DNA from 3 places in the Glaciecola sp. G7-5 genome. Region 1 is predicted to be linked to each of the others. Evidence: predicted binding sites of a transcription regulator. Region 1 holds the regulator's gene; each other region holds the start of a gene.

Region 1 (3,285 bases):
TCATGGCCGTTGGCAGCTAATTCACGTACTCGCTCAGCGTGCTTTACTTCTATACCATCATATATTCTGTTCCAAATTCTCGAGAGCACTCTTTCACCTAAACGGATAAGACCTTCTCGATAGTCGGCGGCAATTTCATCTACGTATTTTTTAGCTTGTTTTTTTGCTTTTTGGGGGCTCAGTTGCTTATTTTGGATTTCTTCTTCAATCGCTAGTTTGACGCTTGGTGCGCCTAGCACAGAATTATATAATTCTTGACGTTCGAGCAAGGTTGGCCCTGATAAGACCTGACGTTTGCGCTGAAAATGGGTGCGTGCGACGCGAATAAGCTTGTGCGCAATTTGCTTATCACTCCCTTGAAGCAGGGCCATTTGGCGGGTAGAGACAGGTTTAGAATAACTAACAAAATTGTCTCTACCAAAGAATAAAACGATGAAAAACTTACGTAACCAGTTCGGTGAAGCCTTTACGGCGATAAGTTGCGCCCAGCCAGACTTACTTTTACCAGCAGAGCGTCCCCACGATATAAACACAGGAATTACCTGAACATCTAAATCTTCGTGCTCACGCTGATATTGAAACATCTGGGTAAAGTTATCTTCAATTGTAGTAGGTTTAATTTTGCGAGAAAAAATGCTTTGCGGCCTATCTAAATAGTAGCTTCGTTTGTGTTCGAGGTTAAGCAAAGACAATTTTTTTAAAGGGCTGGGAAGTCCTAGCTCTTGGCTTGACTTTTCAAGTGCAATTGAATCGGTTAACGATTTCGTTTGCAGTAAATAAACGATGGGTCTGCTTTTATCTATACCCAATTCTTTTTCTAAATCAGCAGGGACACTCTTTACCTTTACTAGCCATCCGATAGGTTTGGCGAGTACAAAACGTAGAAACGAGGCCATCCAATTCATAGTCACTCCGACTTTATATGGGTTAGTTAATACGGTATACATTACACTTTTTGAAGATGTATGCCAGAGGATTCGCCGTTATCAAAAAATGCACAAGCACCGCAGCGAAAACAATGTTAACACGAAGCTAATACAGACGAGAATCAAAAATCGTGTAGTAATTTATGGCATTTTGCCCTCGTACATCACAACGACTATTTACAAATAGTTGTTGCTTCTTGATGTTTAAAGGATATACTTCGTTTAACTGTATAGAAAAACAGGCTGTTTATGCGTCCACTAACTCCACGACAACTACAAGTGCTCGATCTGGTGAAAAGCACAATGATTGAAACCGGCATGCCACCTACTCGCGCCGAGATTGCACGAGAACTCGGGTTTAAGTCAGCTAACGCTGCTGAAGAACACCTTAAAGCTCTTGCTAAGAAAGGCGTAATCGAAATTTTACCAGGCACCTCTCGTGGTATTAAGTTGAATGTTGATCTTGAAGATCAAGTCGAAGACGGCTTGCCTCTAATTGGTCAAGTGGCTGCTGGTGAGCCTATTTTGGCGCAAGAGCATATCGAAAACCGCTTCAAATGTGATCCCGCCATGTTTCACCCGCGCGCAGACTTTTTGCTTCGCGTAAAAGGGGAAAGTATGAAAGACATCGGCATTATGGATGGTGATTTGCTAGCTGTACATAAAACAGACCAAGTGAATAATGGTCAGGTTGTGGTAGCCCGAGTTGATGAAGATGTTACCGTTAAGCGCTTTGAACGAAAAGGCAGTGAAATACTATTGCATGCTGAGAATGAAAGTTTCTCCCCAATTCGTGTTGATTTAGCATCTCAGTTTTTTACGATAGAAGGCCTCGCAGTAGGCGTAATTCGCGACCGTAGCGACCTCTAATAAAATTTACTGCTTTTAAAAAGCAATTAGAATACAGATATTCATAGTAAGGGCAGTTCCTTTTGGACTGTCCTTTTTTGTATGCGTGTTTTACTGTTAAATCGAAAAACGCGATGATATTCAGCAAAAAAAAACGATAAAACACTAGACTACTGAAGCGAATTGAAAGATTATTGTGCCGCTATTAACAAAAAAAGAACAAATGTATTACTTTAATTTAAAACTATGTCTGCAAATCGTGTTTTCTCGTTTTTTTAGAACCAAATTCGACTTGTTAGGCGTAACGGGAGTGTTAGTGTGAAGTTCAGAAATATCATTTCTTCTCTGTCTCTTTTCTTAGTTGCTTGCTCAAGCTTTGCAGCGGATGTGGTCGATACTGGCCGGTCAGATTTGAACATGCGCCCAGGCGTCTCAGATATCAGTAACCAAGTTTACGATTTGCACATGCTCATGTTTGGGATTTGTGTTGTCATCGCAGTGGTCGTATTTACCGTCATGTTTTACTCAATGGTGGTACATCGCAAGTCAAAAGGTGCAAAAGCAGCCAACTTTCATGAGAATTTAACCGTTGAAGTCGTATGGACGGTAGTGCCTTTCATCATTTTGATTTTTATGGCAGTTCCTGCCGCCTATACGCTGATTGACATGGAAGACGCGAGTAAAGCCGACGTTTCAATTTTAGTAACTGGGTCGCAGTGGAAGTGGAACTATCGCTATATGGATAATGACATTGAGTATTTCTCGGTGTTAGCTACTGAGCAGGGACAAATTCGCAACGAACTCACCAAGACAGAAAACTATCTGCTAGAAGTTGACCGTCCACTCGTTATTCCAACAGGTAAAAAAGTACGATTTCTAATTACCTCAGATGATGTTATCCATTCTTGGTGGGTACCTGATTTTGCGGTCAAAAAAGATGCTAACCCAGGCTTTATTAACGAAGCTTGGACGAAAGTAAATACCCCTGGTGTGTATCGCGGCCAGTGCGCTGAGCTTTGTGGTAAAGACCATGGGTTTATGCCTATTGTCGTTGTTGCTAAAGACCCGGCTGAATATGATGCTTGGGTGGCTGAGCAAGAAGCGATGGCTCAGCGCGCTCGGGAAGAAGAACAGCGTTTACTTGCCATGAATATGACCATGGAAGAAGCAATGTCACAAGGTAAAGGTATTTATGATTCAGTATGTGCTGCGTGCCATATGCCTAACGGTGAAGGCTTGCCCGGTGTATTCCCAGCACTTAAAGGTTCAGCATTGGCTCTTGAGGATATCCCAGGGCACATCAGAATTATCGTAGAAGGTAGCCCCGGTACATCGATGGCTTCATTCGCTAAACAATTAACAATGTCAGAAATTGCCGCTGTGGTTACTTATGAGCGTAATGCTTGGGGTAACAACACTGGTGACCTAGTACAGGCAAAAGACGTTAACGCAATAATGAATGGTAAGGAGTAAAAAATGTCTACCACTACTGACACTACTCATTCAACGA
Region 2 (3,285 bases), 100 kb from region 1:
CTTGGCCCTTTATTTCCTCAAAGCGCAACTTACTATTCTCAAGCACCATAATGTCGGGATAGCCGTCGTTATAAAGCTGCCAATGTGAGCACATGACCAGCAATTGATTCTTTAGGCTTTGCACAGGAGTGTGCTGAATAAGTATTTTTAGTTTATCGAGGATATTTTTATGCCAATGAATAATGCCTTGGCTTTTTCCATAATGCTGAGTAAGGTTTTTGGTTACTAGTAGGTACAAGTCTTTAGCAGAATGAAGCCCATCTAAGCGAGCATTAATTTGCTGGCCGGCCACCTCAGCAAAATTATGGTGTTTAAGGCAGGCAGGCAAGTAATCAAAAGGTGTGGCTAAACCAAGCCCTTCGAGTTCAAATAATTCGTGCCAAAAACATAAACCGAATAGGTTCTTCCACAAGTTGTTTTCAGTCCGCCAAGCCTCTATGCCCCGCGCTTGATAATAGGCGATTACGCCTTGTTCAACACTGCCTTTGTAGGTCTCATCAAGTAGCAAATGACGATTATTTTCACGTAGCATATCGGTAAGTATGCTGGTACGTTTTTGATGATATTTTCGGGCCAAAAAGTCTTCGGCAAACTGCAAAAGTTTATCGGTAGTTGGGTCGTCTATTATGCTGTTTAAACGCACCTGCACCTCTTCTTTAAAACCCAGTTTGTAGGCTTGACGACACCAAAATTCTTGCGCGAGGGGTTCTTGCAAATCATGCGCAATGTGTAGCGCTTTTTCTGGTTCAAAGGCGAGCATTTGCTTAGCTACTAGGTATAACAACTTTTCATAAATACCGAGTGCTTGCGGGCCGTAGGGCTTAGGCAAATCTTCAATAAAGGCATCTATACTGTTTGCGCTTTCAAAATGATGCTTTTTAACATGAGTATAAGCTTGGCTAAGAGCAAAACAGCTATATGCGCTTTGGTAGTCGTCAAAACGAGACTGCATTTGAGCTTGTTCTTCGCGGGTACGCATAATGCCCAAATCACGCATCGAGAATTGGTTTAACTTGCCTTGGCTATGGCCAAAGTACAAGAAAAGAAAATAGTCTATGTGCGGGTCGCAAGTGCGAACAACATAGTTTTCGGCAACACTGCTGTTAACGATTTTTTGTGGGCAAAGGGCTTGGCAGCTTTCAATAAAGGATGCTTTGTTTGCGCTTTTTAGTAGTTTGGGCGTTTCATTGCTGGCTATTTCTTCAAACAAAGAAGCTAATTCGGGTTTGGTGAGTTGTATTAAAAATGCGGGTACATCCTTAGCTTGAACATTACGAACAAAGCTGGCTTTAGCAAGATCATCTAACATGTCTTCAACAAGCGGGATTTCAGCGAATGTTAAGCTACTGCGTTTAACCACAGCGTATTTGCGATTGATTAAGCGCACGACCAAACACTGATGCAGGTGGCTCAACTGCTCGTAGCGAGATAAGAATTGGGTATCCTTTGGACTTAACAGATGCGCGCTAGGCCCTTTAACAAAATCGAGAAATTCTGAAAAATGTGTATGGTAGTAAAATGTGGGTAAGTCGCGAAAGGCCATAAAGTTAAAACTAGTTAGATTTATTACTGTGTTAATATACAGTAATAAAGTAGGCCTGTTAATAATTTTTGATGTTTGTTTGGCTGCACATTCAAAATGTAGTGTCAGTTTTGATTAACAAAGTGCTGGCGAAAAATCCAGATTCGTGTTTTTTACGTATGTCATCATCAATTGAAGGCCTTGTCATTCTTGCCTTCGCATAATACTGTTTGTTTAATCGAATCGTATTTCTTGTGCAGACAGGAGTTTCATCAAGCTAAGCTGTGGGGCATGAAAACTAACGGATGTGTTGGGAGACAATTGCCTGCGCAATTGTGACGAGTGAATCGCAAATGTGACGAGTGAATTGCAAATGTGACGAGTGAATTGCAAATGTGACGAATGAATCGCAAATGTGACGAATGAATCGCAAATGTGACGGGCGGACGTATATTGGAGGAAAAAGATTATGAGCTTATCTCGTGCAGAGCGTTTTGAATGCCCTTATTGCATGACAATAAACGACATCGAAATAGACGAAGTGAACGATATTGGCCAGCAACAAATTGTGGATTGCCAGATATGCTGTGCACCCATCGAAATTTATATTCTCGACAACGGTTTTGGGCTCGAGATTATAGCCAAACGAGATGATGAATAATGACAACAAAGCTATTTAGTGAGGAGGCAATATTGCAATTACCCGAACGCACGCGGGTAAATTTTATTAACTCTCTTTCGGGGTTTAAAAGTGCGAATTTGGTAGGAACACAAAGTAGTGATGGGGTAAATAATTTAGCTTTGGTCAGTTCTGTTTTTCACGTGGGCGCAAATCCGCCTTTGATGGGAATGCTCATGCGACCGCACACTGTGATTCGCGATACTTTGCAGAATATAAAAGATACCGGCGTATTTACTCTTAATCATGTGCATTCGAGTTTTGCTGACAAGGCTCATCAGTGCAGCGCAAGGTATCCGGCTGAGCAAAGCGAATTTGAAGCGGTAGGCTTGTTGCCGCAAATGGCCTCAACGGTGAAAGCGCCTTTTGTTGCCGAGTCGAAAATACGCATCGCACTTCGGCTTGAACAAATTTCCTTGATTCCGGCAAATCAAACCGAACTTGTTATTGGTAAGATAGTTGAGGTTGAGCTTGGCCAAGATATTTTATTTGAAGACGGTTACGTAGATATAGAAAAAGCGCAATCTGTCGCCGTTTCGTGTTTAGATAGCTACCACACAACTAAGCGCATAGACCGCTACAGTTATGCAAAACCCAACCAAGCTCTAAGCTCTATATGGCGTGATAAAAATGATCCCAAATCTTGACCAGCTATTGATTATATGTGGTATTTCGTTAGCAGGTGTTGGCCTCATTGTTTGGTTGTTGCTGAAAATACCAGATGATTCTGACGATGACCAAGGTGATGGTGGCTTTTAATTGGCGTTTTGGGCTGTTCAGGGCGCGGGGAAACGCTCAGCAGACCGTCGTTCCTGCGGAGGCAGGTAAATGCTAGGCAAATCGTCGCTCCTGCGGAGGCAGGAATCTGCTTGGTACTTCTGCTTTGATCCTATAGATAGAGGATGTTTTGGGGGATCTCAGCCTGCGCTGAGATGACGAGTGGGAGGGCTGAGATGACGAGGGGGAGGGCTGAGATGGCGGAAGGGTGTTCAGATTTCTTAACATGGATCAATAAAACTAATTAAACGGCTTTACAATCCAAAGCTTTTCCACCACAGTATAAAGCATACACCCACAAGGCCTG
Region 3 (3,285 bases), 1.3 Mb from region 1:
ATGCTTACGGACTCTTCTGGCGAATGTTTTCTCGCTCATCAACATTATCTCTGCCGCTTTTGGCCGTTTGAAAGTCTCATCGTGATAGTGCTTTTCTAAAAGCTTAGTAAATTGATAGCTAAATTTTTGAGATAATAAGTGCTCAGACTGTGTTTTCTCGTGTTGGCGCAAATAATAATTTGTAATGCATTCTTCTATCGCTAAGGCCTCTGGAGAAAGCATCTCGTGTTCAGCCGAAAGGATATTAGCGGGGCGAGTTTCACGAGCGCCTTTATTAAATGAATGGGTAGTTTTCGCTTCACTGCACAGGCCGTTCGCACCTGCATTCACAGGGAGTTTCAATATTATTTTAGTTAAAAACTGTCTTGCACTGCGTATGGTAAAGCCACCCTGCATCTGGCGCAGGTGAGATTGAATGCTAAATAAATTAGTTGGGCCATCAAGCTGTGAGTAGACCGTATCTATGAGCGGGCTAAACTCGCCAGCCGCTTTAAGCAATTTGTCAGTAATGTTACTTGATATTCCGTGGCCATTGTCTGATACAGCAACAAGAAAATAGTCTTCTTCGAGATATACCGTTACCTCTATCTGCAAGTCATCCCTGCGCCTATTGTGCTTGAATGCATTACCGAGTAGTTCTGACATTGCGTTATCTAGCCATATTGGGCACACATTAACGCTAGGCTTTGCTTCATCACCTATATGATTTATGTAATCAATCTGTACTTTGCCTAGTGCTGTCCCCGAAACAAAGTTAGCGATATTTTTCTCGATAATAGCTAATGCAAAGCATTGCGAACTTTTATGCAAATAATGTGGGCTTAGACCCTGTGCAGGGAGCGCTACATTTTTGCTTATTTTCTTAAGAGAACGGGAGTTTGGAGGGGCGTTGTAATAAGGGTTTGTGTTCAGCGCTTTAGAATAAAGCTTTGACGATGCCAACAGGCGTATGATCAAGCTAATCAAAACAGATAAGAAAATCAACATTAGCACCATGTCGATAATGACAGCTTCTTGTGATAAAGCGAGGACAAACTCCATACAACATCCTTTTACTACTACTTATTTGCTAAGAAGCAAGACAAGCTCGTTGGCTAAATACTCACATGCTACTTCTTAAGCTCGCTCTATTTAATGTATACAATTTGTCCAATGACTACAATCAAAAAACGGCCCATGTATTGTTAAATTTAGGCCACTATCTGTGCATTAGCCGCTATTTGAGGAGAATTTATTTGCATCAGGCGGGATTAAGGTAAGATTGTGGGCGAAAGAAGCTGTATCTGTGTTTTCCTTTTGTTTATATAACCATGCCTGCATATTTCCATTGTGGGCAGCCTGAATGTCATAAATATAATCGCCGATATAGGCTATCTCCTTGGTTTCTATTTGCCACTGCTTGGCGATGGTGAGCAAGGCTGTTGGGTCTGGTTTTGCTGGCGCGTCGTCTCGTGTTAGCACCAGATCAATTGGAATTTGATTTTTTTGGATTTTGACATCTGTTGCTTGTTTACAATTTCGAGTCACAATCGCCAAAGGCAATGCTAGAGCACTCGCTTGTTGCACAAAATCTTGCGCCCCAGGCAGCCAAGTGGATGTTTGCGCATCTTCCAATTCATGCTTAAGTACTGTTTCTGTCGCTTGTGCTTGCTGTATTGGGCAATTTATCCGATTGATGAAAGACAAAATGTCGTCATCAGAGCGACAACCAATTTCTTGTTTAAGACGAACGAAGTTGAGTTTTGTTTTCACCAAGGTGTCATCTAAATCAAAAATAATGCCTTTTACTTTTGCAAAATTAAACACACTTTTTATCCTTATATTTCAACGATTATGCTAGGCCACCAAAGAAAACTGTTTATTTATACAGTGCAAAACGGTATATTATTTTGCACACTACGCGGCATGTGTGGAAGCAATATACGCAGTGATTCTGTATTTGCATTTATTTAAACACGCAACTGGCGAATAAAGACCATGATTTATGGTAATTTTTAACTCATCAACCATCGGAGTGAAATATGGCAGTCATTACTCAATATGTAGTGCAACATAAGGGAGTCGAAAAATTGGTCACCACTGACAAAAAAGAAGCCGATCAATACGATAAAATGCTAGAAGTCGCTGATAACCTGTGCACCTATATTCAAGCAAAAGGGGTTGTGCTAAGCGAAGACCTTGCTGAAGAGCTAGGCATTTTACTGGCTAAAAATAAAGATTCTGTTGGCAAGTTACTAAAGGGCAGCTCAGCCGAGACGCTATTAGAAAAAGAAAATGCTGACGTAATCGAATTAAAGAAAGCGTAGGGAAGGCTTAGGCCGTCCCTCCTACTGTCATTTCATCTATTTTCAATGTTGGCTGACCTACGCCGACAGGAACTGACTGCCCGTCTTTTCCACAAACGCCAACGCCCGCATCTAATGACATGTCATTTCCTATCATAGAAATTTTTTGCATTGATTCAGGACCATTGCCAATTAAGGTTGCTCCTTTAATAGCTTGGGTAATTTTACCCTCTTCAATCATGTATGCTTCTGAGGTAGAAAAAACAAATTTACCCGAGGTGATGTCTACTTGACCGCCGCCAAAGTTAGGCGCGTAAATCCCTTTTTTAACCGAACTAATAATTTCTTCAGGACTATGTTCACCGCCAAGCATGTAGGTATTCGTCATTCGTGGCATAGGTAAATGCGCATAAGACTCTCTGCGTCCATTGCCTGTTGGTTTAACGCCCATTAGCCCAGCGTTATGCTTGTCTTGCATGTAGCCGGTGAGTATGCCATCTTCAATCAAGACGTTTCTTTGCGTGGGTGTACCTTCATCATCAATCGAAAGAGAACCGCGCCTATTATCTAAGGTACCATCGTCGATGACTGTCACCCCTTTTGAAGCAACTTGTTGGCCCATACGGCCGCTGAATGTTGATGCTCCTTTACGATTGAAGTCGCCTTCTAAACCATGGCCAACAGCTTCATGTAGCAATACGCCAGGCCAACCACTGCCTAGTACGACAGGCATCGCGCCTGCTGGCGCTGGAACAGCAGATAAGTTTACACGCGCCATGTGAATTGCCTGATCTGCTATTTGTTCATAGCGAAGTTGACCGTCTTCTAAACTTTGTTCAAAAAAGTCATAGGTTCTGCGTCCTCCTGCACCCGAACCACCGCGCTCTCGTTTACCGTCTTTTTCAAGTAATACAGAACAATTCAAACGAATTAGGGGGCGAATATCTGTCGCAAATGTACCATCGCTGGCCGCAACCAGCACTTCTTCGTATACACCGGT

Evidence for each region. The regulator LexA, encoded in region 1, represses DNA repair genes until DNA is damaged. The targets are predictions, from matches to a motif close to TACTGTATNNNNATACAGTA.
Region 2: the regulator LexA is predicted to act here: its motif matches at 1,568-1,587, upstream of AC0L6H_RS02745 (exonuclease domain-containing protein).
Region 3: the regulator LexA is predicted to act here: its motif matches at 1,853-1,872, upstream of AC0L6H_RS07690 (YebG family protein).

Annotation. Positions count from the first base shown of each region.
Region 1 is NZ_CM147892.1:507,028-510,312, reverse strand. It holds gene plsB (glycerol-3-phosphate 1-O-acyltransferase PlsB) at 1-905, opposite strand, end outside; gene lexA (transcriptional repressor LexA) at 1,176-1,796, shown strand; gene coxB (cytochrome c oxidase subunit II) at 2,094-3,248, shown strand; gene ctaD (cytochrome c oxidase subunit I) at 3,252-3,285, shown strand, end outside.
Region 2 is NZ_CM147892.1:607,434-610,718, reverse strand. It holds gene AC0L6H_RS02745 (exonuclease domain-containing protein) at 1-1,543, opposite strand, end outside; gene AC0L6H_RS02740 (zinc ribbon domain-containing protein) at 1,992-2,183, shown strand; gene AC0L6H_RS02735 (flavin reductase family protein) at 2,183-2,848, shown strand; gene AC0L6H_RS02730 (hypothetical protein) at 2,832-2,960, shown strand.
Region 3 is NZ_CM147892.1:1,771,150-1,774,434, reverse strand. It holds gene AC0L6H_RS07700 (helix-turn-helix domain-containing protein) at 1-1,041, opposite strand, end outside; gene AC0L6H_RS07695 (HAD family hydrolase) at 1,210-1,806, opposite strand; gene AC0L6H_RS07690 (YebG family protein) at 2,022-2,306, shown strand; gene tldD (metalloprotease TldD) at 2,314-3,285, opposite strand, start outside.